Regions from separate parts of the Mesorhizobium sp. WSM4840 genome, predicted to be linked through region 3. Evidence: predicted binding sites of a transcription regulator. Region 3 holds the regulator's gene; each other region holds the start of a gene.

Region 1 (7,799 bases), on a different contig from region 3:
GGCCGGCCGATTTCCGGCGCTTCCCAGGAATTCGTGGCGCGGCTCACGTCGCCGCCCCGATAGGCCGGATCCTCGTCGCGGGCGCGGTATTTGTAGCAGATCTGGCGGCGGCCCTCGTCCTCCAGCCTGGTCTGCCACATGAAATTGCCGGCAAAGCGCGCCGCATGGCCGCCGCGTTCGACATGGGCATCGACAGCGTCGCGCATCTCCCAGGTCCAATATTCGTCATGGCCGACGAACACGACGCAGTCATAGCCGTCGAGGATTTCGGGCGAGAAATGCAATTCGTGCTGGCTGGCAAGGTCGACGGCATAGCCGGCGCGTTCGGCAAAACGAAAGAAGTGGCTGTCATAGCTTGCCCAGCCGGACGAGGCGTATTTCTTCGAATGGCCGGTGGCGAAAGCCCATTCCATATGCGGATAGCGCGGCGCGGTCTTCGGCGGCACGGCGACCTCGAGCGGCACGCGCGGCGCCTCTTTCGGCAGAACAACAAAGCCGCGGCACCATGGCCGCTGCGTCGACACCATTGGGGCATACTGATCGCGGTTCGGGCCGGTGATGCCTTCGTAATGATTGGAGCCGCCCCAAGTGTTGTAGGCAAGCCAGGTGCCGGTGGCGGCAACCTGCAGCACACGACCGCGTTTCTTGCCGGGCTGCGGGGTAACCATAAAAAGATGGTAGCAGCGGATCGGCTTGCCGTCGCGGCCATCCGCCGTCAGCGTGGCGCGGTAGGCTCCGGACGGCCAGTCGTCGCCGACGCGGAATTCAAACGATGCGTCCCAGCCGCAGCCCACGACCGAACATTGGTCGGGTGTATCCTGCCAGCGCGCCGCGATCCCGGCCGTCTCGAACATTTTCGTTTCGGTGCCGCCGTCGCGGACGATCGCCACGCTGAAGCTGGAGGCTGTCGAACTGACATGCAGCGCCACTGTCTCGCCCCGGCTGTATGAAAAACGGTCGCTGTAGCACCAGATCTCGCCGCGTTCGCCATCCATGCCCGGCCACTCCCAGTAGTGGCCGCGCACGGCTTGCCGGCGCTGGTGGGGCGTCAGTCCGAAATCGGGGAATTCGGTAGGAAGCTTGGTCATGAACGCCTGTGAAGGGTCGAACGCGTCATTTCGACCATCTGCCGGGCAAGCGTCAATTGGAAACGATCGGGCCAGCGATAGCTGACAGCCGGCCTTGGCCTTGCCTGCCAAACAGATTATCTCACAAAGGGCGGCCTTTTCCGCCACGGGAGCCGACATGCTGAGAGTGCAAAAGGTTAAGGTGGACGACATCTATGTGCCGACCGCGCGCAGGAAGACACTGCATCCCGAGACCGTCCGGCATCTGGCCGAGGACATTCTGGAAAACGGCATGAAGACGCCGATCCAGGTGCGCCACGACGGCAAGCGCCATATCCTGGTCGAAGGCCTGCACCGGCTGGAAGCGGCGAAGTGGCTCGGCGAGACCGAGATCGACGCCTATCTGGTGCAAGCCAAGCGCCACTAAGCTCTCATTCGGCGTCCGCCGGAATCGGCCAGGCGAAGTTTTTCGCGAGACCCTGTCGGGCTGCGCGTTGCCCACTCGTCCTTGAGACGGAAACGGGCATTCAAGCCAACTCTTTAGCAGCAAGTGAGGAGACCACCATGACGACCAAGCTCGATATCGCCCCCAGCTCCGACCGTGAACTGGTTCTTGCCCGCATCATCGATGCGCCGCGCGAGAACGTCTATCGCTGCTGGACCGAGCCGAAACTCGTAACGCAATGGTTCGCGCCAAAGCCGTGGACGACGCCGCGCGCCGAGATGGACGTTCGCACCGGCGGCTCCAGCCTGATCGTCATGGCCGGTCCCGACGGCAACGAGTTCGCGAACCCCGGCGTCTTCCTCGAAGTCGTGCCAGGCAAGAAGCTCGTCTTCACCGATGCCTATACCAAGGCGTGGGAGCCTTCCGAAAAGCCATTTATGACCGGCGTGGTGACACTCGAGGACGAGGGCACGGGCAAGACCCGCTACATCGTACGGGTCGGCCATTGGAGCGTCGCCGACCGCGAACAGCACGAAAAAATGGGCTTTCACGAGGGCTGGAGCCAATGTGCCGACCAGCTCGAAGAAGTCGCTAAGCGGCTTTGATCCACCGGCAAGAAGGGGAGGAGGCCGACATGTCCAGATCGATATTTTTCGCCATTTTCGTCTCGGCCGCAGCGTTCTTCGCTGCGCCGAGCTCCACCAAAGCCGAGGAGGCAAAGCCCGCCATGACCGAAACGAAAGCAATGCCGAAGCCGGCGAAATCCGGCCTGCTGCCGATCAACGGCCTGAACTACTATTATGCCGTCTACGGCAAGGGCGAGCCGCTGCTTCTGCTGCATGGTGGTCTGGGCACGACCGACATGTTCGCGCCGATCCTGCCGAAGTTTGCCGAAAACCGTACCGTCATCGGCGTCGACCTGCACGGCCACGGCCGCACCGCGCTCGGCGACCGGCCGCTCAGCCTGGAGGCTATGGGCGACGACATGGCGGCTATCGTCAAGGCGCTCGGCTACGAGCAGGTCGATGTCATGGGTTATTCGCTGGGCGGCGGCGTCGCCTTCCGCATGGCCGTCCAGCATCCCGAAACCGTGCGCCGGCTGGTCCTGGTGTCGGCGGGCTGTGCCTCGGACGGCTTCTATGCCGAGATGCGAACCCAGCAGGCGCAGGTCGGCGCGGCGATGGCCGACATGATGAAGGACACGCCGATGTACAAATCCTATGTGGCGGTGGCGCCGCATCCGCAGGATTTTCCGAAGCTGCTCGACCAGCTGGGCGCCTATATGCGCAAGGACTACGACTACTCCGCCGATGTGCCGAAGCTGAAGATGCCGGTCATGCTGGCGTTCGGCGATAGCGATATGTACCGGCCAGAGCACGAGATCAAGTTCTATCAGATGCTCGGCGGCGGACTGAAGGACGCCGGCTGGATGCGCGAGAACCTGTCGCAGAACCGCCTGGCCATCCTGCCGAACCGCACCCATTACGACGTGTTCTTCGCGCCGGAACTGGTGGCCGCCGCGCTGCCCTTCCTCAATGGCGAGACCAAGGTGAAGACCTGGGACGAGATCGTCAGCGAAACGAACTAACCGCCTGAAAACTGCCTGCCGGCCGTCTCCGGAGATGGCCGGCGACGCTTGTTTCACGTCACGCCTGACCAGAACAGCAGAGCGGCTGCTGAAACCGCACCGCAAGTCCCGCCGGCCGCATCACGCCAACAGATGGCGCCATCAAAGCTTTTCAATTGACGCTGCTATACCGGCAGCTACCTTGCCGCCAATCTTCAGAATGAGGGATGCAGATAATGAGGGGTGCAGATAATGAGGGGTGCAGATATGGCCGGGTATCAGGGTGGCTGCCTGTGCGGGGCGGTGCGCTATCGCACTGATGCTGCACCGATCAACGAGCGCGTCTGCCATTGCCGGCTTTGCCAGAAGGCGTTGGGCGCGGCCTTCAACGCCCGCGTGCTGTTCCGCATCGACGACGTGACGACAGAAGGACCGGTGGCGCTGGTGAATTCCTCGCCCGATCTCAAGCGCGGCTTTTGCCCGGGCTGCGGCACGACGTTGTTTTCCCGGCGCGACTCCGCCGGCATCATCGGCGTCACCTCCGGCTCGCTTGACGACCACAGATGCATATGTGGACCGCCTCGAAGCAGCCCTGGGTACAGCTCGACGACGGACTGCCGCAATATGAAGGCGCCCCACCCCCGAACTGAAGCACAGGCGAACTGAAGCACAGGCGAACCGAAGCACAGGCGAACTGAAGCACAGGGAGTGCCCAATTTTTTTCATCCGGGACACGAGATAGCCGGCAAAGCGTCATTGGCGAGCCATCATTGCCGCCTATCTATTACGTGCGGGTCGGCAGTCGAGGAGGCGACGGATGAAGGACAGAATCAACACCCTGGATGAGCTTTTGAGCGATCCGATGGTCAAGCTCGTGATGGAGCGCGACCGCGTGCAGCCGGCCGAGCTTCGCTCGCTGCTTGAAGAAAAGGTTCGCCGGGATGATGCGCCGGTCAATCCCGTCACCGATCGCCCCGACACCGACCGCTTCGTACCGCCCGCTCACATGGTAGCCGAGAGCTGCCATAAGCTATGGCTGTGCGGCTAGGCAGCGGGCCTGCAGGCATCGGCGATCCTTCGCGCCCTCTCTGTCCTGCCGGCGTTCCAAGCAATCACCGCTGCGGCGATGAAGCCATGTATTCTGCTTGCCCTCTCGTCCTAACAATTTGATTCAAACTTTGTTGGTAATTTCTCGTTAGTAATCTGGACTGGTTTGTCCGGCGGCGTTGTCTTGCCCTCGGTCTGTTGTGTTCTGCGTACAGGTCCAGATGCGGTTTTCAGGCGTCGTCATCTTTGTGCTCGCGTCTCTGTGCCTTGCCGGCTGCACATCCACGTCCGGCGTCGACGCGTTGCAAGTGCCGTCCAGCGAGACGACCAGTTCGGTTGTGCGGCCGCCCGCGCCGGTAGCGTCGGTCGGTGCGGCCGATGCGGCACCCGACTTCGCGCAGGAAGAGGCGGGGCAGACTGTGGCTATGGCCACTCCAGAGCCTGTGGAAAGCATCGAACCACCCGCCGAGCCGATTGCCCTGGTGGCGCCGACGCGGCTGGCACAGGCAGCACCGATGCTCGCCGAGCCGGTCCAGCGCTATCGTTTTCGTGACGCCAAGCCGATCAATTTCGGCAGGGCCTCGCCCAGACACCTCGCCGTTCACGGCGTCGACGTCTCGCGCTGGCAGGGCAACGTGAACTGGGGCAAGCTGCGCGCGCAGGGCGCGAACTTCGCCTACATCAAGGCGACCGACGGCGGCGATCATCTCGACCCGATGTTCAGGAAGAACTGGCGCAATGCCGACGCCGCCGGCCTCAAGCGCGGCGCCTATCACTTCTTCTACTGGTGCCGCACGGCAGGCGAGCAGGCCGACTGGTTCATCCGCAACGTGCCGAGGGTCGAGGGCGCCTTGCCGCCGGTGATCGATGTCGAGTGGAACGGCGAATCCAGCTGCAAGCGGCGGCCGTCGCGGCAGAAGGTGCTGGAGAAGATGCAGGTCTTCATGGACAAGCTCGAGCGCCACTACGGCCAGCGGCCGATCATCTACACCGCGCCCGATTTCTACCGCGACAATCTGCGTGGCGCATTTCTGGACTATCCATTCTGGCTGCGCGCGGTGGCACAGCACCCGGCAAAGGTCTATCCCGGCCGCAAATGGGTGTTCTGGCAGTATTCCGGCTCCGGCCTGTCGCACGGGGTGAGGGGCCGCATCGACCTCAACGTGTTCCACGGCGACGAGGAAGCCTGGCGGAACTGGGTTGGTGGGCGGCAGATGGTGGCCGAGGCGGAGTAGGGCGTCCTTCCGGGGCTGGAGCTTCTTGCTGTTCGCGCCTGTGGGGGCTGATCGCGGCGCAGAAAGCCGCCATTTGCAGGCCAGCATGAGGTGAATATCGACGGACCCTGACCGCCTGTCGCGGAAGTGTCATCGATCCGTCATCGCTTTGAAATGTGGTTCCCGCAAATCAGGTGGCTTCCATTCGAACAGGAGACGCCACCCGTGCCCCGCCATTCCGCGCTTTTCGTCCTGACGGCAGCGCTTGCTGCCTCCGTTTCGCTGCCGGCCCATGCCGACATGATGTTCAACCGGGTCGCGAGCTTCGCGGTCGCCGGAAACCTCCCGGCGGACGTCGAGAAGACCACGCCGACTTCGTCCGAGATCATCACGGCGAGCGAAGACGGCATGACGCTGGTTTATTCCGATAGCCCGCTCGGTGCGGTCGGCTTCATCGACATCGCCGATCCCAAGGCGCCCAAGGCCGGCGGCATCGCCAAGATCGACGGCGAGCCGACCTCGGTTGTGGTCATCGGCGGCAAGGTGCTGGCCGGCGTCAACACGTCTCAGAGCAAAGCCAAGCCTTCGGGCAACCTCACCGTCATCGATCTTGCCTCCAAGGCGATCGAAGGCACCTGCGACCTCGGCGGCCAGCCGGACTCACTGGCGTTCAGCAAGGACGGCAAGTTTCTGGCCATCGCCATCGAGAACGAGCGCGACGAGGATCTGAACGACGGAGAGATTCCGCAGATGCCGGCGGGCGACCTCAAGATCTTCACGCTTGCCGAAGGCCACCCTGATTGCGCGACAATGAAGACCGTCAACCTGGCGGGCATTGTCGAAGTCGCGGCGGAAGATCCGGAGCCGGAATTCGTCGCCTTCAACGAGGCCGGCGAGATAGTGGTCACGCTGCAGGAAAACAACCACATCGCCATCGTCAACGCCGAAACCGGTGCGATCGTCACGCACTTCTCCGCAGGCTCCGTCACGCTGGACAAGATCGACACCAAGAAGAACGGCGCCTTGTCCTTCGATGGCAAAATGGAAAACGTCGCGCGCGAACCCGACGCCGTGAAATGGCTCGACAATGACCGTCTCGTCGTCGCCAACGAAGGCGACTACAAGGGCGGCTCGCGCGGCTTCACGATCTTCAGCAAGAAGGGCGAGGTTCTCTACGAATCCGGTCCGTCCTTCGAGTACGAGGTCGCCAATGCCGGCCATTATCCCGACGACCGCAACAAGAAGGGCGTCGAGCCGGAAGGTCTCGAGACCGGCACGTTCGGCGAGGACAGACTGATTTTCGTCGCTTCGGAGCGTGGCTCCGTTGTCGGCGTCTACAAGGACACGGGTGCGGAGCCTCGGTTTGTGCAGATCTTGCCGTCCGGCATCGGCCCGGAAGGCCTGGTGGCGATTCCGTCGCGCAATCTCCTGGTCACCGCCAACGAGGCCGACCTGGTCGAGGACGGGCTCGCCCGCTCGCACGTGATGGTCTACGAGTGCTCCGAGGGTCCCGCCACTTACCCGATGATCACGGCAAAGCTCACGGCAGACGGCACGCCGCTGGGCTGGGGTGCGCTTTCGGCGCTCGCGGCAGGCGACACCGCCGGCAAGCTCTTCGCAGCCTCGGACTCGTTCTACGCCAACGCGCCGTCGATCTTCGAGGTCGATGCCACGCAGACGCCGGCGCTGATCACCGGCAAGACCATCGTCACGCGTGGCGGCCATCCTGCACAGAAGCTCGATATCGAAGGCATTGTCGCCGACGGTGAAGGCGGCTTCTGGCTGGCCAATGAAGGCGATCCGGCAAAGCTCGTCCCGCACGCCATCCTGCGCGTCGACGGCAAGGGCGAGATCAAGCAGGAAATCGGCTTCCCGACAGAATTGCTCGCTCATCAGAGCCGCTTCGGCCTCGAAGGCATCACCACCATTGGCGAGGGCGACGACCTGACGCTGGTGATGGCGGTGCAGCGCGAATGGGCCGACGATCCGAAGGGCCAGGTCAAGCTTTTGGCCTACAAGCCGCAGGCCAAGGAATGGTCGGCAGTGCGCTATCCGCTCGAAGCGACCGAAGCTGGCTGGATGGGGCTGTCGGAGATCACCGCGCATGACGGCAAGCTCTACATCCTCGAACGCGACAACCAGATTGGCGACCTGGCCAAGGTGAAGCGCATCTATTCGGTGGCGCTCGACGCCTTCAAACCGGCCAAGCTCGGTGGCGAACTGCCGTTGGTCGAAAAGACGCTGGTGCGCGACATCGTCGGCGACCTGAAATCAGCCACCAACGGCTATGTCATCGACAAGGTCGAAGGTTTCACCATCGACAAGAACGGCGATATCTTCGTCGCCACCGACAATGACGGCGTCGACGATTCTTCCGGCGAAACGCTGTTTTTACGCTTGGGCAACATCAGCGCCGTGAACTGAGGGTGTTATATGGAGCGTCCCCCTCATCCGTCCGC
Region 2 (7,799 bases), on a different contig from region 3:
ACGAACTCGGCGAAAAGCTGGGCGAACTGCATGATGTATTCGTCCTGCGCAACCTTCTCGATGCCGGCGAGCGGCCGCTCGGCTCTCCTCAGGAAACGCGACTCCTGAGCAAGCTGTTGAAGCGCTCGGAGAAAAGCCTGAAAAAGACCTGTCTCGCGGCGGCAGGCGATCTGTTCGGCGATAGGCCCAGGCGCTCGACAAAAAAGCTCGCGCGCAAGGCGCGCGCCGACCTGGCCGCCGCGCCGCACGAAGACGCCAGCGCGCCCGGCGCCGCCGGCTGACGCGGTGCTTGCGTCGGAATCCGTCCCGAGATCGTTGACAAATGAGGAGGAGGTTTTGACCTCTCCCGGGGGCTTTTTCCAGTTGCGCCGCGCACAGCGGTTTAGGGCACGCATAAAGCCAAGGAGGCGGCGGGATCATCGGCAGGACTGTCGGCGGTCGCCGTCGCTTCCATGCGCTGAATGGTTGGAAGCGAAACCCCGGCGCGCTCGGCGAGCGTCTTCTGATCGATGCCGGCCAGCGCCCTTGCGGCGCGCATCTGCGCGGCAGTGATCCATCGGCTAAGAACCCCCGTCTGAGACTGCATCCCCATGTAGAATACCATTATTATGATGGTTCAACCATCATAATGCACATGTCAGGCATGTGCGCGCACCAAAACCGCTTGTGTCCTGCAGAGCTCGCGCGTTACGCGTCGTCTGGCGGAAATAGCCACGGCGGTCTTCAATTTTCAGCAATCGAAATTCAAAGGGATTAACAGTTGAGAGTTTTCAGGGCTTTTGATGTGGTCGACGTTCTTAGTGTCGACGGTTTTCCAGCTGGCAGGTTGCGGGCATGAGCTCGCCAACACGCTGATTTGACCGCACGCTGACCGACGCAGCGTCGTTCTGACCAGCCGGTTCAGGCGCCGTCGGTCTGCCCGCGCCAGCGCTGTAACGCCCATGCGGCCAGCCAGCACAGCATCGCCCAGGCGAAGCCGGCGCACCAGCCAGCCAGCACGTCGGACGGCCAGTGGACGCCGAGATAGACGCGGCTGATACCGACCAGCAGTGCCGTCAGCACCGCCAGCGACAGCACGTAAATCTTCGTCGTTCGCCCAGGCAGGAAGCGCGACGCCATGCTGCCCAGCGTCAAATATGTCACCGCCGACAGCATCGCATGGCCGCTCGGAAACGAAAGCGACGCCACGTCGGCGAGATGCGAGACCAGATCGGGGCGCGGCCGGTCGATTCCGAGTTTCAGCGTGCTTGACAGGACCTGTCCGCCCGCAACCGCTACGAAGACGAGAAATGCTGGTCCCGGCCTGTGGATCAGCAGCAGATAGACAATCACCGCCGCCGTGATCAGCCCGAGCACGATGGCGCTGCCGAGGCTGGTGATGTCGCGCATCGCCCCTTCCAGCCATGGCGGTCCGATCGGATTGTCGGGCTGGCCCGCTTCACGAAAGGCGAGCAGGATTTCCGTGTCGAAGGCGTGCGGCGTGGTGTCTCGCGCCACCTCCATCAGCTCCTCGAATCCCCACAGTCCGCCGGCGATGACCAGTCCGGCCAGCAGGACCGGGAATTCGATCCAGTTGAGCAGCTTGCTTGCGGTATTCTTCATCGGCCCGATCGTCCTACAGCGCCGAGCGTCCTTTTAGACGCGCAAAGTACGCTGTAGCATTTTGACTGGCGCATGATCCCCAGCGAAATCGATTCCGATTTTCGGGGTCATGCGCGGTTACAGTTTTTGCAGATAGGGCCCGAGCGTGATCAGCGCCACCGCTGCGACGGCGAGCGCGATGCCGGTCGCCTGCAAGGCATCGACGCGCTCGCCGAAGAACACCAGTGCCACCACGTTCACCGATACCAGCTGGATCACCGCCGACAGGCTGAACGACACCGACATGCCGAATTCACGGATCAGCCTCAGCATGATAAGATTGCCCGCCGAATAGAGCGCCAGAGTCAAAACGATCTTGCCGAGGCTCGGCGCCATTCCCCATTGCTTGGCCGCCGTCGCCGCCAGCAGGAAGATCACCGTCGAAATGCCAAGCTGCCCCAGTCCCCAGAAACTCACTTTTTTGTCCCTCTCGATGCGATCTTCCGCGCCTGCCGCAGATGTTGTTTCCGAAGCTCGGGTCGCGGTCAAGCGGAGCTGATCATGGACATGAAATCGGGGCTGGAATTGGCCGGCAACGTCATCAAACTGTGATCTGCTGGCGATAGGCGGTCAGTCAAGCAACACGCTCCAGCCATCCCAAAGAAGCCAGAGGCAAGCCCCCATGACTGAACATCGCTCGACCGGACATCTTTCCCCAAATGCCCATTTCCGCACCAGTCTGCTTGAGGAAAACGATGGGCCAGGAGCCAATCCCACTGACAACCAGACGATGGGCGAGATCATCGCCGCGCGTTTTTCGCGCCGTGGTTTCCTGCAGGGATCGCTCGCGGCAACCGCCATCGCCGTCACCGTCAGCCCGCTCGCGCTGATCCTCGCCGACGATGCCCGCGCCGCCGGCGGCTCGGCCTTCAGCTTCAACGAGGTCGAGGCCGGCGTCGACGACAAGCATCATGTCGCCGCCGGCTACGACGCCGACGTGCTGCTGCGTTGGGGCGATCCGCTGTTCGCCGATTCGCCGGACTTCGATCCGACAAAACAGTCGGCGCAGGCCCAGGAAAGACAGTTTGGCTACAACAACGACTATGTCGGCTATATCCCGATCGACGGCTCGGCCGAGCATGGCCTGCTGGTGGTCAACCACGAATACACCAATCCGCATCTGATGTTCCCGGGCATCGTGAAAGTCGGCGAGAAGGACGGCAAAAAAGCGCTCGAAATAGCGCCCTTGAGCAAGGAACAGGTCGATGTCGAGATGGCAGCACACGGCGGCACCATCGTCGAGATCCGCAAGGAGTCGGGCAAATGGCAGGTGGTGCGCGACGGCAAGCTCAATCGCCGCATCACCTCCAACACCGAGATGGCACTGTCCGGCCCGGTCGCCGGACATGACCGCGTCAAGACCAGTGCCGATCCGACCGGCACGAAGGTCTTCGGCACCGTCAACAATTGTGCCGGCGGTGTCACGCCCTGGGGCACCTACGTCATGGCCGAGGAAAACATCCACGGCTATTTCTCGGGCGAACTGCCGGCCGGTCACGCGGAAGCCGCCAACTACAAGCGCTTGGGCATTCCCGAAGGCGCCTATGAATGGGCGGCGCATTATGACCGCTTCGACATCGGCAAGGAGCCGAACGAGCCCAACCGCTTCGGCTGGATCGTTGAGGTCGACGTCAACGACCCGACCTCGGTGCCGAGGAAGCGCACTGCGATGGGCCGCTTCAAGCATGAGGGCGCTGAATCAATCGTCGCCAAGGATGGCCGTGTCGTCTTTTATCTCGGCGACGACGAGCGCTTCGACTATGTCTACAAATTCGTCACCGCCGGCAAGTTCAACGCCGAGGACCGCGCCGCCAACATGGATCTTCTCGACGACGGCTCGCTCTACGTCGCCAAATTCGCCGAGGACCGGTCGATCGAATGGCTGCCCATCGTCTTCGGCCAGGGCCCGCTGACGGCGGAGAACGGCTTTGCCAGCCAGGCCGACGTGCTGATCGAGACGCGCCGCGCCGCCGACCTGCTCGGCGCCACCAAGATGGATCGCCCCGAGGATATCCAGCCCAATCCGACGACCGGCAAAGTCTACGTCATGCTGACCAACAATTCGAAGCGCAAGACGGATCAGGTCGATGCCGCCAACCCGCGCGCCGAAAACGCCTTCGGCCACATCATCGAGATCGTCGAGGACGGTGGCGATTTCACTGCTGCCAAGGGCAAGTGGGAAGTGCTGCTGAAATGCGGCGATCCCTCGGTGGCCGAAGTCGGCGCCACCTTCTCGACCGCAACCACCGCCAATGGCTGGTTCGGCATGCCGGACAATTGCGCCATCGATTCGGCCGGCCGGCTCTGGGTCTCGACCGATGGACAGGGCCCGAAGGCGACCGGCCGCACCGATGGCCTGTGGGCGGTCGACACCGAAGGCGAGGCGCGAGCGACCTCGAAGCTGTTCTTCCGCGTGCCGATCGGCGCCGAAATGTGCGGTCCGCTATTCACGCCCGACGACCAGACCGCCTTCGTCGCGGTTCAGCATCCGGCCGATGGCGGCGAAGACTGGGAGCCTTTTGGCCGTCCCTCTTACTATGAGGACCTGTCGACCCGCTGGCCCGACTTCAAGCCTGACATGCCGGTGCGGCCATCGGTCGTCGCCATCACCAAGCAGGGCGGCGGCAAGATCGCGGTCTGAATCGCCGCAAGGTGCTAGCAGCGCCAAGGAAGGATTTCGTCGATACGAAATCCTTCCTTTTCCTGATGCGCGGGAATGCGCCTGATGGGCTCATTCGGCGCGCTGAACCACGGCCACGTTCATCATGCTTCTCAACCTGAAGCCAATGGACTCGTATAATCCTATGGCCGTGGTGTTGCTGGCATAGGCGTGGAGATAGGGAACTTCGCCGCGCGCCGCTATCTGGTTTGCCACGAACAGCGACAGCAGCTTGCCCAGGCCACCGCCCCGAAATTCCGGATGTGAGCACACCCCGCTAAGTTCGGTATAGCCGGGTTGCTTCATGCGTTCGCCGGCCATCGCCGCAAGTCGGCCCTCGATCTTCACACCCCAAAAATCGCCGAGGCTCAAGGCTTCGAGCGTGAATGGGCCAGGCTTGGTGACCAATGCCAAGGCGAGCATCTCAGCTGCATCGTCTCGCGTCAGACGTTGCACGCGCTTGTCGGAGACCATCTGCAATGGCCGCTCGGCAATCATCTGAACCCCGGGCGCGGTCGAAGTCGCCGAAAGTTCCGCGGGCAGAGCAATGGCGTCCACCTGAAGCAGGATCGCACTCTCGCCTGGGGACACAAGTTTTCCGAGCGCCTGCAGGCTTTCCGCATCGTCCGCGGCACTGGCGGCGAAGGGAGCTATCGAGGGCCGATACCGCATGGCGAGGTCGTCACCTTGCGCGAAGGCTTGGTGTCGCGTCCGAAGCGCGCTCCACACGGGACGGTCAAGCAGGTATTTCATCGCGCGGCACCTTCCGGCTTCCTTACACGACGGTCGAGAGGCGCCGCGGCGAGGCCGTCCTCGATGGCGGCCAGCTGATCAAGAAGCGGCCCAGAAAGATCCGCGCACAGATTCGCGACGGCATTCTCGATGCGCGGCCAGACGTCGTGCTTTGCAACATCGACCAGCCGCTGGCCGTGCAGGGTGAGGCAGACAATCCTGCGCCGCTGGTCATCATCCGATGGACTGACCTCGACCAGTCCCAATTCGGCCAGAAGCGACACGCTCCGCGTTACACCTGGCTGCGCGACCCCGAGGGATTTCGCCAGTTCCCCGACTGGCAGCGGGCCCAGCCTGTCGAGCGCAGCCAGCAGCGGGTACTGGCTCGACTGAACCGGCACATCGAGGCAGTCGAGCAGGCGCTGCGTATCCGCCTGCAATTGCTCGCCAATACGCTTCAGCCTGCTGCCCAGGCACAGGAAGCCAAGGGACCTTATGACGTCTTCCATAATCGACCCGCCAGCACATTGATAACATCATATATAACATTATATGGAAATCAAGCGCCGCCATCGCACGGCCGCTTTCAAGCGTCGTCACCAGATTAGGTCGCCTTGGGTCGGGAACATCGCTCGGATGCTGGCGCTGCGTCGCCTGGGCAGGCCGTTCGGTCAGGTCCGCAGCCGGTACCCGGTCCTGAAGATCCACGCGACGATCGCTATGCAGATAAACAGGAAAACGACGGTCATGCCGAGGCTGATGCCGATCGAGACGTCGGACTTGCCGTAGAAGCTCCAGCGAAAGCCGCTGACCAGATAGAGGACGGGGTTGAACAGCGTCACCGAGCGCCAGACGCCGGGCAGCATGTCGATCGAATAGAAGCTGCCGCCAAGGAAGGTCAGCGGCGTGATGATCAGCAGCGGCACCAGCTGCAGCTGCTCGAAGCTTCTCGCCCAGATGCCGATGATGAAACCGAACAGGCTGAAGGTCACCGCCGTCAGCACCAGGAAGGCAAGCATCCAGAACGGATGCTCGATGGTCAACGGCACGAACAGCGCTGCGGTCGCCAGTATGATCAGGCCGAGTATGATCGACTTGGTCGCCGCACCCCCGACATAGGCAATGATGATCTCCAGATAGGACACCGGCGCCGACAGCAATTCGTAGATCGAGCCGACAAATTTCGGGAAATAGATGGCGAAAGAGGCGTTGGAGATCGACTGCGTCAGCAGCGACAGCATGATCAGCCCCGGCACGATGAAGGCGCCGTAGCTGATGCCGTCGATCTCGGTGATGCGCGAGCCGATGGCCGAGCCGAAGACGACGAAATAGAGCGATGTCGAGATGACCGGCGAAACAATGCTCTGCAGCACGGTCCGAAAGGCGCGCGCCATTTCCATCTTGTAGATCGCCCAGACGGCTCGCAGGTTCATGCGTCCCTCCTCACCAGATTAACGAAGATCTCCTCGAGCGAGCTGTTTTGCGTGTCGATATCGCGGAACTGGATGCCGGCCGTCTCAAGGTCGCGCAGCAGCGAGGCGACGCCTGGCCGTTCGCTCTGGTTGTCATAGGTGTAAGTCAGTTGATTGCCGTCCGGCGAAAGCTCCAGCGCATAGCGCGAAAACGTCTCGGGTATGGTGACAAGCGGACTGCGCAATTCCAGCAACAGCCTTTTGCGGCCGAGCGTGCGCATCAGTTCGGCCTTGTCCTCGACCAGCACGATCTCGCCGCGATTGATAACACCGACGCGGTCGGCCATCGCCTCGGCCTCCTCGATATAGTGCGTCGTCAGGATGATGGTGACGCCATCCTCGCGCAGCCGGCGCACCATCGCCCACATGTCCTGGCGCAGCTCGACGTCGACGCCGGCTGTCGGTTCGTCGAGGAACAGCACCCGTGGTTCGTGCGACAGCGCCTTGGCGATCATCAGCCGCCGCTTCATGCCGCCGGACAGGGTGATCGCCTTGGCGTCCTTCTTGTCCCACAACGACAGATCACGCAGCACCTTCTCGACGAAGGCGTGGTCGGCCGGCTTGCCGAACAGGCCGCGGCTGTAGTTGACCGTCGCCCATACGCTCTCGAACGCGTCGATGGTCAGTTCCTGCGGCACCAGCCCGATCAGGCTGCGCGCGGTGCGATAATTCCGGCTGATGTCGTTGCCGTCCACGGTGACCGTGCCCGACGAGCGGTTGACGATACCGCAGACGATCGAGATCAGCGTCGTCTTGCCGGCGCCGTTCGGCCCGAGCAGCGCAAAGATCTCGCCGCGCTCGATATCGAGGTTGATCTCCTTCAGCGCCTTGAAACCGGTGGCGTAGGTCTTGGTGACCCCGGAAATGGAAATGATGGATGGCATGGCTGAAAAACGGCTGCTTGAAAGGAGGTCTGTTGATTTTAGTCCGCTGAATGTCGGTGCGCGCAGCTGGAAGTCAATGGCTCTCCTGACAGTTCTGGACATCGACATGTGAGGACGCATCCACCGCTGCCGCGGTCCTGCGGCGTTCCGCCTCGCGTGACGCCACGCCGCTTTGACCGGTCGGCGCATCCGGCCTATCTTCCCTGACATAGCAGCAGCCGGAGCCCACCATGGACCCGCTCATCCTTTCGCGCATCCAATTCGGCGCGAACATCTCGTTCCATATCCTGTTTCCGGCTATCACCATTGCGCTTGGCTGGGTGCTGCTGTTCTTCAAGCTTCGCTACAACGCCACAGGCGATTCCGCCTGGATGCGCGCCTATTTTACCTGGGTGAAGGTGTTCGCGCTGT
Region 3 (7,799 bases):
GAAGGTCAGATAGAACACGTCCTTGTTCTCGATCAGCCGGTCATAGCCGACGACCGGAATGCCTTCGTCCAGCGCCTTCTGCACCGCCGGCCCGATGGCCGAGGCATCCTGCGCAAGGATGATCAGCGCGTTGGCGCCCTGCGAGATCAGGCTCTCGACATCGGTCAGCTGCTTGCCGGGATTGGACTGTGCATCGGCGGAAATATACTTGTCGCCGGCGGCCTCGATCGCCGACTTCATGGCGGCTTCGTCGGTCTTCCAACGCTCTTCCTGGAAGTTCGACCACGAAACGCCAATGACCTTGTCCTTGGCCTGTGCGACCGACGCGAGCGTCAGCGACATGGCGACCCCCGCCAGAATGGCGGCTGTGAATCTCTTCATGATTTTCCTCCCTGCGCCGCGTACGGCGCGACCAACTGGCCCGAAGGCCGGCACAAAGGCTCCTATTTTTTCGAGCCTCGAAAAAATACTGGTCCAACGCCGAAGCACTGTCAACACCAATTCTGATGGATTTTGTTGGCCTGCCGGCTTTTTTTCGAGCCTCGGAATAAACAATGACAGGCCCTTCTGCTTCTGCCAGTATTTGTCGGACATTACTGACGGCTTCCGGTTCATGAGCGGCCGCGGCAATAGGGAGGAAGCAAAAAAATGTCGGTTGGAATCCGCCATGACGATTTGCGCCGGCGCAACCGGGCGATGGTGATTTCGGCCGTACGCCGGGCCGGCCAGCCGTCACGGACCGAGATCGCAGCAACCACCGGCCTCAGTCATTCGACCATATCGGCGATTTCTTCCGACCTGATCCAGGAAGGCATCCTGACCGAGAGCAAGGCGAGCGAGACCGTTTCGATGAAACGCGGCCGACCGCAGGTCGGCCTCAGCCTCAAACCGGAAGCCGCTGCGGTATTGGCGGTCGTGTTGTCGCTGAATTTCCTGTCGGTCGCTGTCATCGATTATGCCGGACAGGTGGTCGCCGAGGAACAGCGCCGGCTGGACACGCTGACCATGTCGCGCGACGAGCTGATCGACGAATGTGTCGCCATCGTGCGGCGCCGGATCGAAGACCCCGACCTCGACGTCCAAAGCGTCGCCCGCATCGCGCTGGCGATCCAGGGCATCACCGATTCGCATGCGCGCGCCATGTTGTGGTCGCCGATCACGCCGCAGACGAACATCGCCTTCGCCGACATTCTGGAACGCGAGTTCGGCATCCCGGCCATCATGGAGAACGACTGCAACATGATGGCCGTGGCGCTGCGCTGGCGCGACCCGGATCGCTATCGCGACGATTTCATCGCCATCCTGCTCTCGCACGGCATCGGTATGGGGCTGGTGCTGAAGGGCGAACTGTTCACCGGCACCCATTCCTCGGGCGGCGAATTCGGCCACATGATTCATCGGCCGGGCGGCGCGCTTTGCCGCTGCGGGCGGCGCGGCTGCGTCGAGGCCTATGCCGGCAACTACGCCATCTGGCGCAACGCAAGGCAATTGAGCGAGAACGCAGAGCCGGTCGCCGATGTCAGCGACGCCGAGATGCGGGCACTGGCGGCCCGGGCGCGCCAGACGGACGGACCGGAGCGCGAAGCCTACCGCAAGGCCGGCGAAGCGCTCGGCTTCGGGCTTGGCAGCCTGTTCGCGCTGATCGATCCGGCGCCGGTCGCCATGGTCGGCGCCAGCGCTGCCGCCTTCGACCTGATCGAGCCGGCCCTGCGCGAGGCCATCGCCCAGACCGCCGGCGGCCAGCATTCGGGTTCGATTTCCTTCGACACCGAGACGAACGAGCTGCCGCTGATCCGCGAAGGCTGCGCCTTGCGAGCGCTGAGCTTCGTCGACCAGGAGATTTTCGCGCCGGGCGCGCAAGGGAAGTCCGGCACGATCAGGAAGGACGTGGCGTGAGTCCGAAGGCAAGGAACAAAGGCGGAATGCGACTTGGGGATGTGTTGAGATTCAGGTCAGGCCGCGCCGGGCTCGAAGACGGGCGCGAAGCGACCAGACTGGGCGAGTTCCGAGAACCGGAACGGAGCGTACTTTTGGGTAAGTACCGGAAGCGCAGGAAATCGCCGGTCGCAGGCCGGCATCACCTGAATATCAGCTAGTCTTCCCTGATCGCATAGCCCGCACCGCGGATGGTGCGGATGACATCGGGCATGCGCCCATTGTTGACCGCCTTGCGCAACCGGCCGACATGGACGTCCACCGTGCGCTCGTCGATGTAGATCGTCTCGCCCCAGACATTATCGAGCAACTGGCTGCGCGAGAAGACCCGACCTGGGTGCCGCATCATGAATTCGAGCAGCCGGAATTCGGTCGGCCCGAGCCGGATCTCGCTCTTCTTGCGATAGACCCTGTGCGATTCGCGATCGAGCATGATGTCGCCGACCTTCAGCACGCTGGACAGCACTTCGGGCTTGGCGCGGCGCAGCAGCGCCTTGATCCTGGCCATGAATTCCGGTGTCGAGAACGGCTTGACCAGGTAGTCGTCGGCCCCTGTCGAGAGGCCGCGCACCCGGTCGCTCTCCTCGCCGCGTGCGGTCAGCATGATGATCGGCAGCCGCTCGGTTTCGGGGCGCATCCGAAGGCGTCGGCAAAGCTCGATGCCGGAAACCGCCGGCACCATCCAGTCGAGCACCAGAAGATCGGGCACGTTTTCCTGCAGCCGGATTTCGGCCTCGTCGCCGCGCGTCACCACCTCGACCTGATAGCCTTCGGATTCCAGATTGTAGCGGAGGAGGACGCCCAGCGGCTCTTCGTCCTCCACCACCATGATGCGTGGCGCGATCATCGACCGGTCACCCCCGTCATGTCGCCGGCGCCGACATCGTCGTTTCGTCGAGCTTCGGGCGATCCGCCGGCAATTGCTGCCCGGTCACGACATAGTAGGCGTTTTCGGCGATGTTGGTGACGTGATCGCCGATACGCTCGAGATTCTTGGCGCAGAACAGAAGATGCGTGCAGGCGGTGATGTTGCGCGGATCCTCCATCATGTAGGTCAGGAGTTCGCGAAAAACCGCCGTGTATTTCACGTCGATCTTCTGGTCGTCGGCGCGCAGTTCTTTCAACGCGCCGGCATTGCGCGACACATAGTGCTCGACCACGCCGCGGAGCTGCACAAGAACGAGATCCGCCATCGCGTCGATACCGTGCGAGAGATTACGCGGCGTGGCGCTCTGCCCGACTGCGCTGACCCGCTTGGCTATGTTCTTGGCCAGGTCGCCGATGCGCTCGAGATCGCCGGCCATGCGGATTGCGCCAACCACGGCGCGCAGATCTTGCGCCATCGGCTGCCGCTTGGCGATCAGCGTGATCGCACTATCGTCGAGTTCGCGCTGCCGCGCATCCATGATGGCGTCGTCCGAGACGACGCGCTGCGCCATCGCATTGTCTGATGCAAGCAACGCGCGGATCGAGGCTGCGACCATCGCGGCGGCGAGCTCGTCCATATCGCGGATCAGCCTGTCGATGTGCTCCAGTTCCTCGTCGAAAGATGCGACGGTGTGTTCACCCATGATACTGTCCTCGTGTTCGAAATTCGCCGCCGGACCGCTCAGCCGAACCGGCCGGTGATGTAGTCCTGGGTGCGCTTGTCGTCGGGGTTGGTGAACATCTTGTCGGTCGCGCCCTCCTCGACCAGATAGCCGAGATGGAACATCGCCGTGCGTTGCGACACGCGCGCTGCCTGCTGCATCGAATGGGTGACGATGACGATCGTGTAGTTCTGGCGCAGTTCGTCAATCAGTTCCTCGACGCGGGCGGTGGCGATCGGATCGAGCGCCGAACAGGGCTCGTCCATCAGGATCACTTCCGGCGATACGGCGATGGCGCGCGCGATGCACAGGCGCTGCTGCTGTCCGCCGGAGAGACCGGTACCCGACTCGAGCAGGCGATCCTTGACCTCGTTGAACAGGCCGGCCTTCTTCAGGCTCGATTCAACGATGCCGTCCAACTCGGCCTTGCTCCTGGCCAGGCCGTGAATGCGCGGACCGTAGGCGACGTTTTCATAGATCGACTTCGGAAACGGGTTCGGCTTCTGGAATACCATGCCGACGCGGGCTCGCAGCTCGACGACATCGATCTTCGGGTCGTAGACATCCTCGCCGTCGAGCGTGATCTTGCCGCTCACCCGCGCGATATCGATGGTGTCGTTCATTCGGTTCAGGCACCGCAGGAAGGTCGACTTGCCACAGCCCGATGGGCCGATCAACGCCGTCACCTGGTTCTCGCGGACATCGAGATCCACGTCGAACAGAGCTCGCTTCTCGCCGTAATGAACAGAGACCTTGTCGCCCTTCATCTTGATCGAAGGGGCGATGGTTCCGCTGCTCAGTTTCTGTTCGACGCCGGCTTCCGTCATGATGTTCATATCCTCTACTCCTTACCAGCGCCGCTCGAAGCGCCTGCGCAGTATCACCGCGATGGCATTCATGATGACCAAAAAAAGCAGCAAAATCAAAATCGCCGCCGAAGTCTTCTGCTGGAACCCGGCTTCCGGGAAATCCGCCCACATGAATATCTGCACCGGCAGGATCGTCGCGGGATCGGTGAAGCCGCCGGGAATGTCGACGATGAAGGCGACCATGCCGATCATCAGCAGCGGCGCGGTTTCACCCAGCGCATGCGCCATTCCGAGGATGGTGCCGGTCATGATACCCGGCATCGCCAGCGGCAGGACGTGATGGAATACGGTCTGGACCTTGGACGCTCCGATGCCAAGCGCCGCCTCGCGGATCGACGGCGGCACGGCGCGCAGCGAAGCGCGTGAGGCGATAATGATGATCGGCAGGGTCATCAGCGCCAGCACCATGCCGCCGACCACCGGGGCTGAGCGCGGCATGCCGAAGAAATTCAGGAATACGGCAAGTCCAAGCAGGCCGAAGACGATCGAAGGCACCGCCGCCAGATTGTTGATATTCACTTCGATGATCGTCGTCAGCCGGTTCTTGGGGGCAAATTCCTCAAGATAGATCGCCGCCGAAACGCCGATCGGGAAGGCGATGGCGAGCGTAACGATCATGGTCAGGAACGATCCGACGACCGCGCCCCAGACACCGGCCAGTTCCGGCTCGCGGCTTGCGCCGGTGAAGAAGAAGATCGAGTTGAACCGGCTTTCGATCAGGCCGGCGCTCTTCAGCGTGTCGAGCCAGACGATCATCTTGTCGGAAATCTTTCGCGATGCTTCCGGCGTGTCGATGACGCGCAGGAATGCCTGGCCGCTCGCGGCGGGCGCCGTGCTGTCTAGCGCCTCGATCACCGTGCCCTTTGCGACCGCCGTCCCGTTGGCCCCAGGCGACAGCGCGGTCAGCTTGACCGTACCGCCATTGAACGCGACCAGCAGCGACGACGCGCCGCTCGTCAGCGTGAGCATACCGTTTTCGCCCTCGGTCGCACCATTGCCACGCGCCAGCGTCAGCATGGCGTCGTCGCCGAAGGTCAGATCGATGTCGCCGCTGGTTTCCGAAGGGGTGACGCTTGTCGAAATCGCTTCGTCCGAACCGACGTCGGCAAGCAACCCCTTGAGATAAAGGTCGGCAAAATCGTCAAGTGGAACCGCATAGTCCACCGTTCCTCCGAGCATCCCCGGATCAGCCGCAATATCTTTGCGCAGGAAGACGCCTGTGCCGGTGGAAATCAGTCCGCGCAGCAGGCGCTTGTCCTGACGGCTCGTCACATCAGGAAATTTTGCCGTAAGCGCTTCCTGAGCGATGGCGTCGTAGTTGGCGGCGTCGAGTTTCGCCGGGTCGACCTTGGCCGCCGAAAGATCGATCGGCAGCGTCAGATAGTTCTGCCGCAGCGCCGGGATCGCCTGCGTGACGATCGTCGACAGGAGCAGCACAAGAAATAAGCCGGCCAACGCGACGGCTGCGGCGCCAAGCCATTTGAACCACGTTTCAGTGCGGTAACGACCCTTCAGCCGCGCCTTCGCGGCATCGTCGGTATGAACGCTGACCGGCCGCCGGCCGGCGCCGAATGACGCGATCGCATCAGTCATATTGCTCTCGGTATTTCTGGACGACGCGCAAAGCGACGATGTTGAGGGTAAGCGTGATGCAGAACAGCACCAGGCCGAGTGCGAAGGCTGCAAGCGTCTTGGCGCTGTCGAATTCCTGATCGCCCACAAGCAGCGTCACGATCTGCACCGTCACGGTGGTGACCGCTTCGAGCGGGTTGGCCGTGAGGTTTGCCGCCAGGCCCGCCGCCATAACCACAATCATTGTTTCACCAATTGCGCGGCTGACGGCGAGCAGCATCGCCGAAACGATGCCCGGAAGGGCAGCGGGAAGGACCACCTTGCGGATGGTTTCCGACTTGGTCGCGCCGAGGCCGGCGGAACCGTCTCGCAGGGATTGTGGAACGGCATTGATCACATCATCGGAAAGCGAGGAAACGAAGGGAATGATCATGATACCCATGACCACGCCTGCCGCGAGCGCGGATTCGGACGCGACGCTGAGGCCCAGGCTTTCGCCCATACCGCGGAAGTAGGGCGCAACCGTCAGCGCGGCGAAGAAGCCGTAGACGACGGTCGGAATGCCGGCGAGGATTTCCAGTACCGGCTTTGCCACCGCGCGGACGCTTTTGGAGGCGTAATCCGAAAGGTAGATCGCAGCCATCAGCCCGATAGGTGCGGCCACCAGCATAGCGATGAAGGTGATGAGCAACGTGCCGGCAAAGAGCGGCACCGCGCCAAAAATGTCCTGGTTGACCGCCCCGGCTTCCGTCCCCGCACCAGTGAAGGCGCTCTGCGGCGACCAGTGCGTGCCGAACAGGAACTTATAGAACGGCACCTGTTGGAAGAACCGCAGGGATTCGAAGATAAGCGACAGGACGATACCGATCGTCGTCAGGATTGCGACCACCGAACAGGCGATCAAGAATGCGCGAAGAACGCGCTCGACCACGTGGCGCGCCCGGTAGGCTTGGGCGATGCGCGAATAGGCCCAGTAAAATCCGGACGCGGAAAGCACGAACGCGACGGCCCAGATGATCCAGGTGCTGGTCGTATGGATCGATTTGTAGACGGCCGCGGCTGCCTCTTTCGTCGGATCGGCGAAGCCGACAAGCCCGCCAAAGGCCATCGCGCGAGCGTCGCGGATGAAAGCTTCGACCTGCGGAACGCCCATTCCCGACAACTCGGAGGAGAAGCGGTCGGCAATGATCGACGATTCAATTCCCGGCGTCACCAGCGACCACAACACGATCGCAAGCAGCGCGGGACCGGCAGCAAAAAGCGCCAGAAACATGCCATGTTGGCCAGGCAGCGAATGCAATCGCGCGACGTCGCCGTTGACACTGGCAATTGCGCGTGTCCGGCCGATCCAATAGGCCGCAGCGGCCAGACCTAACAGTAGAATAACGAGATAACCGACCATTCAGGACGTCCCCTCGACCGCCGGTCATTCACCGGCTCAAAGCACGGGACCTTGGTCCCGCGCTTTGGGCTTTTAGAGCATGAGGGGTCAGAGCGGATATGCGCCCTGACCCCGAAACATCAGGAGCCCATGCCTTTCAGGGCCTTGGCGTTTTCGGCCCACTTGGCGCGCTCGGCGTCCGGCAGCGGAATCAGGCCCTTGTCGGCCAGATAACCATCAGGACCCCATGCACCTTCCGAGGTGTACTCGGCGATGAACTCCTGCATGCCGGGGATGACGCCAACATGCTCCTTCTTGGCATAGACATAGAGCGAGCGGGAAACGCCGTAATCGCCGGATGCGATGTTCTCGAAGGTCGGCTCGACGCCGTCGACCTTGTGGCCCTGCAGCTTGTCGGCGTTCTGGTCAAGGAACGAGAAGCCAAAGATGCCG
Region 4 (7,799 bases), on a different contig from region 3:
CACCGGTCAGCCGGCTGCCGACAGACCGGAGCATGTATTACTACGATCTGAAGGAATTTACCCGCTACTTCGATCCCGATTTGCGCATCGACCTCGAATTCGGCGACGTCGTCGAAGTGCCTGCGATGCCGTCGATCGTCAAGGATCGGCCGATCGCCGGCGATAACAGGAACGGGATCCTGTTCAAGCTCAACAAGTTCCGCCACTTCCACATGCCCGCCGACGATGTTGCCTTCGCGGACAAGCTTCCGGTTGCGGTGTGGCGCGGCGAGCTCAACAACCCGATAAGGACCTTGCTTCTGGAGGCCGCGCGCGATCTGCCCTTTTGCGATGTCGGCACGCCCAAACCGACGGCAGCGCCGGAATATCGCAAGCCTTACCTGAGCATCGATCAGCAGCGGCGCTGTCGCTACATCATTTCACTCGAAGGCAACGATGTGGCGACCAACCTAAAATGGATCATGAGTTCGAATTCACTGTGCCTGATGCCGCCGCCGACATATGAGACATGGTTCGCCGAAAGCGAACTCGTGGCTGACGTTCACTATGTACCGCTCGAACCTGATTTCACGGATCTTGCCGAGCGGGTGCAGTATCTCGAACGTCATCCGACTGAGGCAGAGCGCATCGTTGCCGCCGCCAACGCCTATTGCCGCAAGTTCGCCGACGAACGGGCCGAGCAGGCGATCTGCTTGCTCGTGCTCTACAAGTATTTCGTGCTCAGCGGTCAGATCGAGCCTGATCCCGAGGTCTGGCGTTTTATCTCCGGCTAAGCCCGCAGCGACCTTCGACCTGATCCGGATCCGGAGTCAGACACCTTCCCGGTCGAGAACCAGATCGGCCGGACCAAACCGGTCCTTTGCCGTGAACTGCTGGTGCCAGTAGGGGTAGAGAACGGGCGGGCGGCTGACTGCGTCGAGGCGTGCGCGCTCATCGCTGGTCAGCACAAGGCTTGCAGCGGCGATATTGTCCTTGAACTGTGCTTCGGTCCGTCCGCCGATGACCAGCGAACTGATGGCCGGCCGGCCGAGCAGCCAGGCAAGCGCCACCTGCGCCGCCGACACGCCATGGTTGTTGCCGATATAGGCAAGCACGTCGACGATCCGCCATAGCCGCTCCTCATCACGGATCGGCGGTTCAGACCAGCCGCTGAGCTGGCGGGCGGTGGCCTGGTCGCGGTTGTATTTGCCGGACAGCAGTCCGCCGGCGAGCGGGCTCCACACCAGCACGCCAAGCCCCTGGTCGACCGAGATCGGCAGCAGTTCATATTCGGCTTCGCGCGCTTCCAGCGTGTAGTGGATCTGCTGGGTGACGAAGCGCGGCTGGTGCTGGCGGTCGCTGATCCCCAGCGCCTTCATCACTTGCCAGCCGGAATAGTTGGAACAGCCGACATAGCGGACCTTGCCCTGGCTGACGAGCGTGTCGAGCGCGGCGATGGTCTCCTCCAGCGGCGTCGTGCCGTCCCATTCGTGCAGGAAATATATGTCGATGACGTCGGTCCTGAGGCGCTTCAGGCTCTTCTCGCACTCGCGGATCAGATGGTAGCGCGACAGCCCTTCGTCGTTGGGACCGTCACCGATCCGCATGCGCGCCTTGGAGGCGATCAGTACATCGCCCTTGCGCCTGCCGCCGAGCGCGTCGCCGATGATCTCTTCCGAAAGCCCATTCGAATAGACATTGGCGGTGTCGATGAGATTGATGCCGGAATCGATGCAGAGGTCGATCATCCGGCGCGCCTCGTCGAGATCGGTCTTGCCGACCGCCGAAAATGCGCCGGCGCCGCCAAAGGTCATGGTGCCCATGGTCAGCGTCGAAACCTTCAGCCCGGAACGGCCGAGAGTGCGGTATTCCATGTCAGATCCTCGCAATTGCGTTGAGAAGGGCTGCTTCGAAGGCTGCCCAAAAGGACGTGGCATTTGTAGGACAATTCGCGCCGCTTGTCGTGCATGCGATTGAGGTTGATCGATCACATCTCACGGATTTGCGCGACCGGCGCACAGGCCGGCTGCAATAAAACCGTCATTGCCGGCCTGTATGCAAGTCGGCTCAAGGTGTTCGATCTTGGCTGGCAGGCCGGACGCCGACACGGGCGTGCACGCGGAGCAGCATAAATGACTGAAGCAAAACAGAATTCTCCCGCCAAGGACTGGCTGGAGGCGGAACTCGCCGACACGCTCGACGAAGACTATGAGCTGGAAATGTCGGAACCGGCGCTGTCGCTGGAAATCGCCAGAATCTACAAGAACGCGCATCCGCCCTCGATGAATCGCCTGCAATATTTTCGCGACCTGATCACGCTGCAATCCGAATTGATCAAGCTGCAGTCCTGGGTGGCTTACACCAAGAAGAAGCTGGTTGTGGTTTTCGAGGGCCGCGACTCGGCCGGCAAGGGCGGCGTCATCAAGCGCATCACCCAGCGGCTCAATCCGCGCATCTGCCGCGTCGTTGCCTTGCCGGCGCCGACCGAGCGCGAGAAGTCGCAATGGTATTTCCAGCGCTACGTGCCGCATTTGCCGGCAGGCGGCGAGATCGTGCTGTTCGACCGCTCCTGGTACAACCGCTCCGGCGTCGAAAGGGTGATGGGATTTGCCGAACCGGATCAGGTCGAGGAGTTTTTTCGCGACGTGCCGGAGTTCGAGCGCATGCTGGTCCGCTCCGGCATCACGCTGGTCAAATACTGGTTCTCCATCACCGACGAGGAGCAGCAGATGCGTTTCCAGATGCGCATCCATGATCCGATGAAGCAGTGGAAGCTGTCGCCGATGGACCTGCAGTCGCGCGTGCGCTGGGAGCAGTACACCAAGGCCAAGGAAGAGACCTTCGCCCGCACCAACATTCCCGAAGCCCCCTGGTTCATCGTCGAGGGCAACGACAAGAAGCGGGCACGGCTGAACTGCATCGATCATCTCCTCAAGCAGATGCCTTATCAGGAGGTGCCGCACGAGGAGATCACGCTGCCCGACCGCGTCTTCAATCCCGAATACGAGCGCCAGGTATTGCCGCGCGAGCTGTATGTGCCGGAGAAGTATTAAGGCAGAGCTCCCTTCTCCCCGTCACTATACGGGAGAAAGATGCCGGCAGGCGGATGAGAGACAGCGCCAACCTCGACAGTTGAACCTGCCAAAGTCACTGCATGGGACCAAACTTATTTTGATGTCATATTGCCATAGGGGGTATTGTCCGGCAGCGTAATCATTGATCGATTGCGCCGCCCCTCATTGCCCTGCCGGGCATTTTCTCCCCGTATAGTGACGGGGAGAAAGGGGCCTGTACCGAGGTTTCGCCAACAGAGCAGACGAAACGTCCTAATCGCGCTTGATGATCAGATGCGTGGCATTCGGCGTTGCGACCTGCTCGCTGCAGCGGTAGCCGAGCCGGGGCATGTCGATGCCGGCAAAAAGATTCTCGCCTGAGCCGAGCAGCATCGGCGATATCGCAAGATGCATGTCGTCGACGAGCTTTTCCTGGAGATATTGCCGGATCGTGGCGACGCCGCCGCCCAGCCGTACATCCTTGCCATCAGCCGCTGCCTTCGCCTTTTCCAGCGCTGAGTAGATACCATCGGTTACGAAATAGAAGGTCGTGCCGCCGTCCATGACAAGAGGATCCCGCGGAAAGTGGGTGAGCACGAAGACCGGCACATGGTAGGGCGGATTGTCTCCCCACCAGCCTTTCCAGGTGTCATCGGGCCAAGGTCCGCGGATCGGCCCGAACATGTTTCGGCCCATGATCCACGCCCCGATATCTTCGAAGCTGCGCGTCACAAACGTGTCGTCGGTATCCGTGGTCCCGCCATCTTCACCAGACATGTTGCGGAAGGTTCGGGTGCCGAGCATCCATGTGTGCAAGGCTTCCCCGCCGATGCCCAGCGGCTCTTTCAGGTCCTGGTCGGGACCGGCGCCGAAGCCGTCGATAGACAGGGTGAATGCGTTGACACGAAGCTTGGACATGAGTACTTCCCTAAACCGGTTGTAAAATACAATCAGTTGTTTTTAGCTGGACTGATTGCGTTTTGCAAGCGGTACTTCGCCGCCGAGCAAGAGCGGCTTGTTTGGCCAGCATCAGGACCACCGCAAAGAGGGGATGGTTGCAGCAGCAGCTACTTGCGCCGCGACGCCTCGAGTATGCGCTCGACAGCTAGGCGGAGCGGCGACAGACTGTCTGTCACTACGGTCCAGACGATGGCGTCGGAAGTCTTGTGGTATTCGTGACGCAAAACGTTGCCAATTCCACGAATCTGTTTCCAGGGAATTTCTGGAGCAAGAGCGAGCAAATCGTCCGGGATGTGCCGGGTGGCTTCAGAAATGATCTCGATGCCGCGCTCCACGCCATGACGAAGCAGCCAGTCGTCACGAAAGTCATCCAGGGTCTTGCCGGCGGTGGCAGTGCTGATGCCATCCAAAGCCGCTATGATCTCGGCTAGGATCGGCTCGATCCGGCGGACTGCCATCAGAATACGCGCACGGCCGATTGTTCGATCTCGGCCTTCAACATGGGATGAAGGCTGTCGCGTGTGGTGATGTCAATTTCCGTTGACATCTTCTCTTCCAGAAATTGCTTGATCCCGACCAGGTCGATCAGAGAAAAGCGCCGCGCCGGATCATAGTCGATGAACAGATCAAGATCGCTGTCCGGCTGCGCATCGTCCCGCGCCGCCGACCCGAACAGATACAGCGAAGTCGCGCCCATGCCCTTGATGGCATCTGCGTTCCTCTGCAACCGTTCGATGACCTCGTTCCTGCTCATGAGTCCATTCTAGCGGATTGCAGCAAAATCCCAAAACGATGCGAGTGCCTACCCCTTCAGCATCGCCGCCACCTCGGGCGCGAAATAGGTGAGGATGCCGTCGCAGCCGGCGCGCTTGAAGGCGAGCAGCGATTCCAGCATCGCCTTGTCGCCGTCGATCCAGCCATTGGCGGCGGCCGCCTTGATCATCGAATATTCGCCCGACACCTGATAGGCGAAGGTCGGCATGCGGAATTCGTCCTTCAGCCTGCGGATGATGTCGAGATAGGGCAGGCCGGGCTTGACCATCAGCATGTCGGCGCCCTCGGCGAGGTCCTGCTCGGCCTCTCGCACCGCCTCGTCGAAATTGGCATGGTCGAGATAGTAGGTCTTCTTGTCGCCCTTGAGCAGGCCGGCGGTGCCGACCGCCTCGCGATAGGGTCCGTAGAAGGCGGAGGCGAATTTCGTCGCGTAGGACATGATCGCCACATCCTGAAAACCATTGGCGTCGAGCGCATCGCGGATGGCGCCGATGCGGCCATCCATCATATCGGACGGGGCAATGATATCGGCCCCGGCCGAAGCCTGGATGACGGCAGCCGCGGCGACCTGCTCCACGGTCTGGTCGTTGACGATGATGCCGTCACGCAAGATGCCGTCATGGCCGTGCGAGGTGAAGGGATCGAGCGCCGCGTCGGTGATGATGCCGATCTCGGGCACCGCGTGCTTGATGGCGCGCGTGGCGCGGTTGATGACGTTTTCCGGATCGAGGATGTGCGAACCGGTCTGGTCGCGCAGGCCGAGCTCGACATTGGGGAAGGTGGCGATCGCCGGAATGCCGAGCCTTGCCGCGCGCTCGGCCTCCTTGACGGCAAGGTCAAGCGACAGGCGGAAGACGCCGGGCATGGCGGCGATCGGTTCGCGGATGTTTTTCCCGTCGACGACGAAGATCGGCCAGATCAGGTCGTCGGCGCTCAGCCGGTTCTCCTGGACGAGGCGGCGCGACCAGTCGGCCTTGCGCATGCGGCGCAAACGGCGGCTGCCGGTGATCTCGTCGACGCTGCGCGCGCCGGCAGGCTTAGCTGGGGTGAATCTGTTCATTGCCAAAACTCCGGATCGGCGGCTTTTACCACGAGCCTCCGCCGCTGACCAATGCGGCACGATTGTGCCAGCGTCGTAAGGGAGCGGTATGCCGAGTTTCAGGTTAGGCCGAGCCGGAGTCGAGGACGGGCGCGAAGCGACCAAACAGGTGGGTTCCGAGAACCGGAACGGAGCGTACGTTTAGGTACGCGAGTACTGGAAGCGCAGGAAACCGCCGTTTGCAGGCCGGCATCACCTGAAACTCGGCATACCTATGGCTGACCGTTGCCGGACAGGACCTGCGCCGCGCCCCGCATGGCGACGCGGAACGCCTCGTCGAAGCTGACGCCGCGCACTTGCCAGCTGTAGGTCCTGCCGCCCGTAGCCAGCCGCCAGTCGGCGATCCAGCCCAATTCCTTGTCGCTCCAGACGATGCTGCCGGCAAGCGCCTGGTCGGCGCCGGCCTGTTTGGCGGCCTTGTCCAGAGCCGCCATATCCGTCTCGTGCAGCGCCTTGTCGTCCAGCCCGGATTCTGAGAGCAGCGACGCCTTGGGAAACGCGATCCGCATCGCCAGCGGGTCGGCAGCATTCACGAACGATTCGCGCATCGGTGCGCCGCGCTCATCGTCGGCGGTCAGCGCGAAATGCCTGGCGCCTTGCTCCGTTGCGAGAAAGATCGCCAGCCGCGGTCGCTCGGCGAGCCACGGCTTGCTGCCGAGCGAGGCCAGTACCGGGTCGATCACACCAGGCCTGTAGAGGCAGGTAAGATCGTGCGGCCGGTCATGCGTGCCTTGTTCGTCGTGGATCGGAATGCCTTCCATCCGGTCGCGATAGCGGAATTCGGCAACGAAGCTGCCAGCCTTGTCGCGCAGCACCGCCATTACAGGCTTTTTCGGCAGCCGCTGATCGCCGGAGACCCTGACCAGAACCGCATCCAGGCAGGCCTTGAAGCCGATCCGGCGGTTTTCTTCTCCCTCGCCGGTGACGATGGTCTTCGCGCGATAGAGGTCGTCCGCGGCCAATGCGGGACGAGCGGTCGCGCATACAATCAGGCCGATCGCCAACAGGGCAAGACGCGAAAATCCAAGCATGGCTCAATGTCCGGTTTGAAAGCCCGCCATCAATATGGTCCGTTCTAGCATCGGCCGCCGGCGGTGGCCAAGGCGGCAGGATTGCCCTTGGCATTGACGGAGCCATGCGCCACGCTTTAGCACTTCAGTCCCGGCGGCGCGGGGAGGGATTCTTAGGCGATGGATTTTGGCGGCGGCAACGAGATCCGCTTCGAACGATCGGGCAGGGCCGGCGTTGTCACGCTGACGCGGCCGCAGGCGCTCAATGCCGTCACCCACCGCATGGTCAACGCCCTCGACAAGGCGCTGCGCGCCTGGGAGCGGGACGACGGCATCGATGTTGTCGTCGTCAAGGCCGAGGGCAGGGCGTTTTCGGCCGGCGGCGACATCCTCCACATCTACGAGGCTGGCCGGGCCGGAAAGCCGCCGGTCGATTTCTTCGCCGACGAATACCGGCTGAACGCCCGCATCGCGCGGTTCGGGAAACCCTATGTCGCGCTGATCGACGGTATCGTCATGGGCGGCGGCGTCGGCATCTCGTTCCACGGCTCGCATCGGGTACTGACCGAGAACGCCCAGTTCGCGATGCCGGAAGTCGGCATCGGCTTTTTCCCGGATGTCGGCGCCAGCCATCTCCTGCCGAACCTTGGCGGCAGCTTCGGCATGTATCTGGCCCTGACCGGAAACCGCATCCGCTATGGCGATGCTTTGTGGTCTGGCCTGGCAACGCATACGATCAAGGCGCAGGACCAGGCCGGTTTTCTCGATAGGCTGGTCGCGACCGGCGACCCGGAACCGGCGCCGCGCGGCTTTTCCGTCCCGGCCCGGCGCGAGACGGACAGTCCGACGCTGGAAGCGATCGCCCGCCATTTCGCGCAACCGTCGCTGGGTGACGTCATCGGCAGCCTGGAGCGCGCCGCACCC

The links. Region 3 encodes PhoB, which activates phosphate uptake and scavenging genes when phosphate is short. Its sites were predicted from a motif close to TGTCATNNANCTGTCAT; they were not measured.
Region 1: AC0L3I_RS22400 (esterase-like activity of phytase family protein) is a predicted target of PhoB. The motif match lies at 5,489-5,505, and genes of this name have one in related genera.
Region 2: AC0L3I_RS23260 (PhoX family protein) is a predicted target of PhoB. The motif match lies at 2,178-2,194, and genes of this name have one in related genera.
Region 4: ppk2 (polyphosphate kinase 2) is a predicted target of PhoB. The motif match lies at 2,007-2,023, and genes of this name have one in related genera.

What each region holds. Positions count from the first base shown of each region.
Region 1 covers NZ_JBVVQD010000017.1:100,591-108,389, reverse strand. Annotated here, with positions in the region: gene AC0L3I_RS22435 (N,N-dimethylformamidase beta subunit family domain-containing protein) at 1-1,088, opposite strand, end outside; gene AC0L3I_RS22430 (ParB N-terminal domain-containing protein) at 1,246-1,494, shown strand; gene AC0L3I_RS22425 (SRPBCC family protein) at 1,632-2,117, shown strand; gene AC0L3I_RS22420 (alpha/beta fold hydrolase) at 2,147-3,100, shown strand; partial or broken gene AC0L3I_RS22415 (GFA family protein) at 3,347-3,729, shown strand; gene AC0L3I_RS22410 (hypothetical protein) at 3,897-4,127, shown strand; gene AC0L3I_RS22405 (glycoside hydrolase family 25 protein) at 4,348-5,361, shown strand; gene AC0L3I_RS22400 (esterase-like activity of phytase family protein) at 5,566-7,764, shown strand.
Region 2 covers NZ_JBVVQD010000018.1:123,216-131,014, forward strand. Annotated here, with positions in the region: gene AC0L3I_RS23240 (CHAD domain-containing protein) at 1-281, shown strand, start outside; partial or broken gene AC0L3I_RS23245 (helix-turn-helix domain-containing protein) at 443-586, opposite strand; gene AC0L3I_RS23250 (phosphatase PAP2 family protein) at 901-1,602, opposite strand; gene AC0L3I_RS23255 (hypothetical protein) at 1,720-2,058, opposite strand; gene AC0L3I_RS23260 (PhoX family protein) at 2,264-4,282, shown strand; gene AC0L3I_RS23265 (GNAT family N-acetyltransferase) at 4,373-5,053, opposite strand; gene AC0L3I_RS23270 (MarR family winged helix-turn-helix transcriptional regulator) at 5,050-5,541, opposite strand; gene AC0L3I_RS23275 (ABC transporter permease) at 5,704-6,465, opposite strand; gene AC0L3I_RS23280 (ABC transporter ATP-binding protein) at 6,462-7,388, opposite strand; gene AC0L3I_RS23285 (hypothetical protein) at 7,375-7,500, shown strand; gene AC0L3I_RS23290 (cytochrome ubiquinol oxidase subunit I) at 7,619-7,799, shown strand, end outside.
Region 3 covers NZ_JBVVQD010000001.1:57,622-65,420, forward strand. Annotated here, with positions in the region: gene xylF (D-xylose ABC transporter substrate-binding protein) at 1-381, opposite strand, end outside; gene AC0L3I_RS00310 (ROK family protein) at 649-1,896, shown strand; gene phoB (phosphate regulon transcriptional regulator PhoB) at 2,093-2,782, opposite strand; gene phoU (phosphate signaling complex protein PhoU) at 2,799-3,506, opposite strand; gene pstB (phosphate ABC transporter ATP-binding protein PstB) at 3,545-4,360, opposite strand; gene pstA (phosphate ABC transporter permease PstA) at 4,373-5,986, opposite strand; gene pstC (phosphate ABC transporter permease subunit PstC) at 5,979-7,367, opposite strand; gene AC0L3I_RS00340 (PstS family phosphate ABC transporter substrate-binding protein) at 7,487-7,799, opposite strand, start outside.
Region 4 covers NZ_JBVVQD010000019.1:99,006-106,804, reverse strand. Annotated here, with positions in the region: gene AC0L3I_RS23885 (glycosyl transferase family 90) at 1-773, shown strand, start outside; gene AC0L3I_RS23880 (aldo/keto reductase) at 810-1,853, opposite strand; gene ppk2 (polyphosphate kinase 2) at 2,112-3,032, shown strand; gene AC0L3I_RS23870 (dihydrofolate reductase family protein) at 3,306-3,950, opposite strand; gene AC0L3I_RS23865 (HepT-like ribonuclease domain-containing protein) at 4,100-4,450, opposite strand; gene AC0L3I_RS23860 (nucleotidyltransferase family protein) at 4,450-4,746, opposite strand; gene hemB (porphobilinogen synthase) at 4,795-5,826, opposite strand; gene AC0L3I_RS23850 (DUF2066 domain-containing protein) at 6,078-6,896, opposite strand; gene AC0L3I_RS23845 (enoyl-CoA hydratase/isomerase family protein) at 7,056-7,799, shown strand, end outside.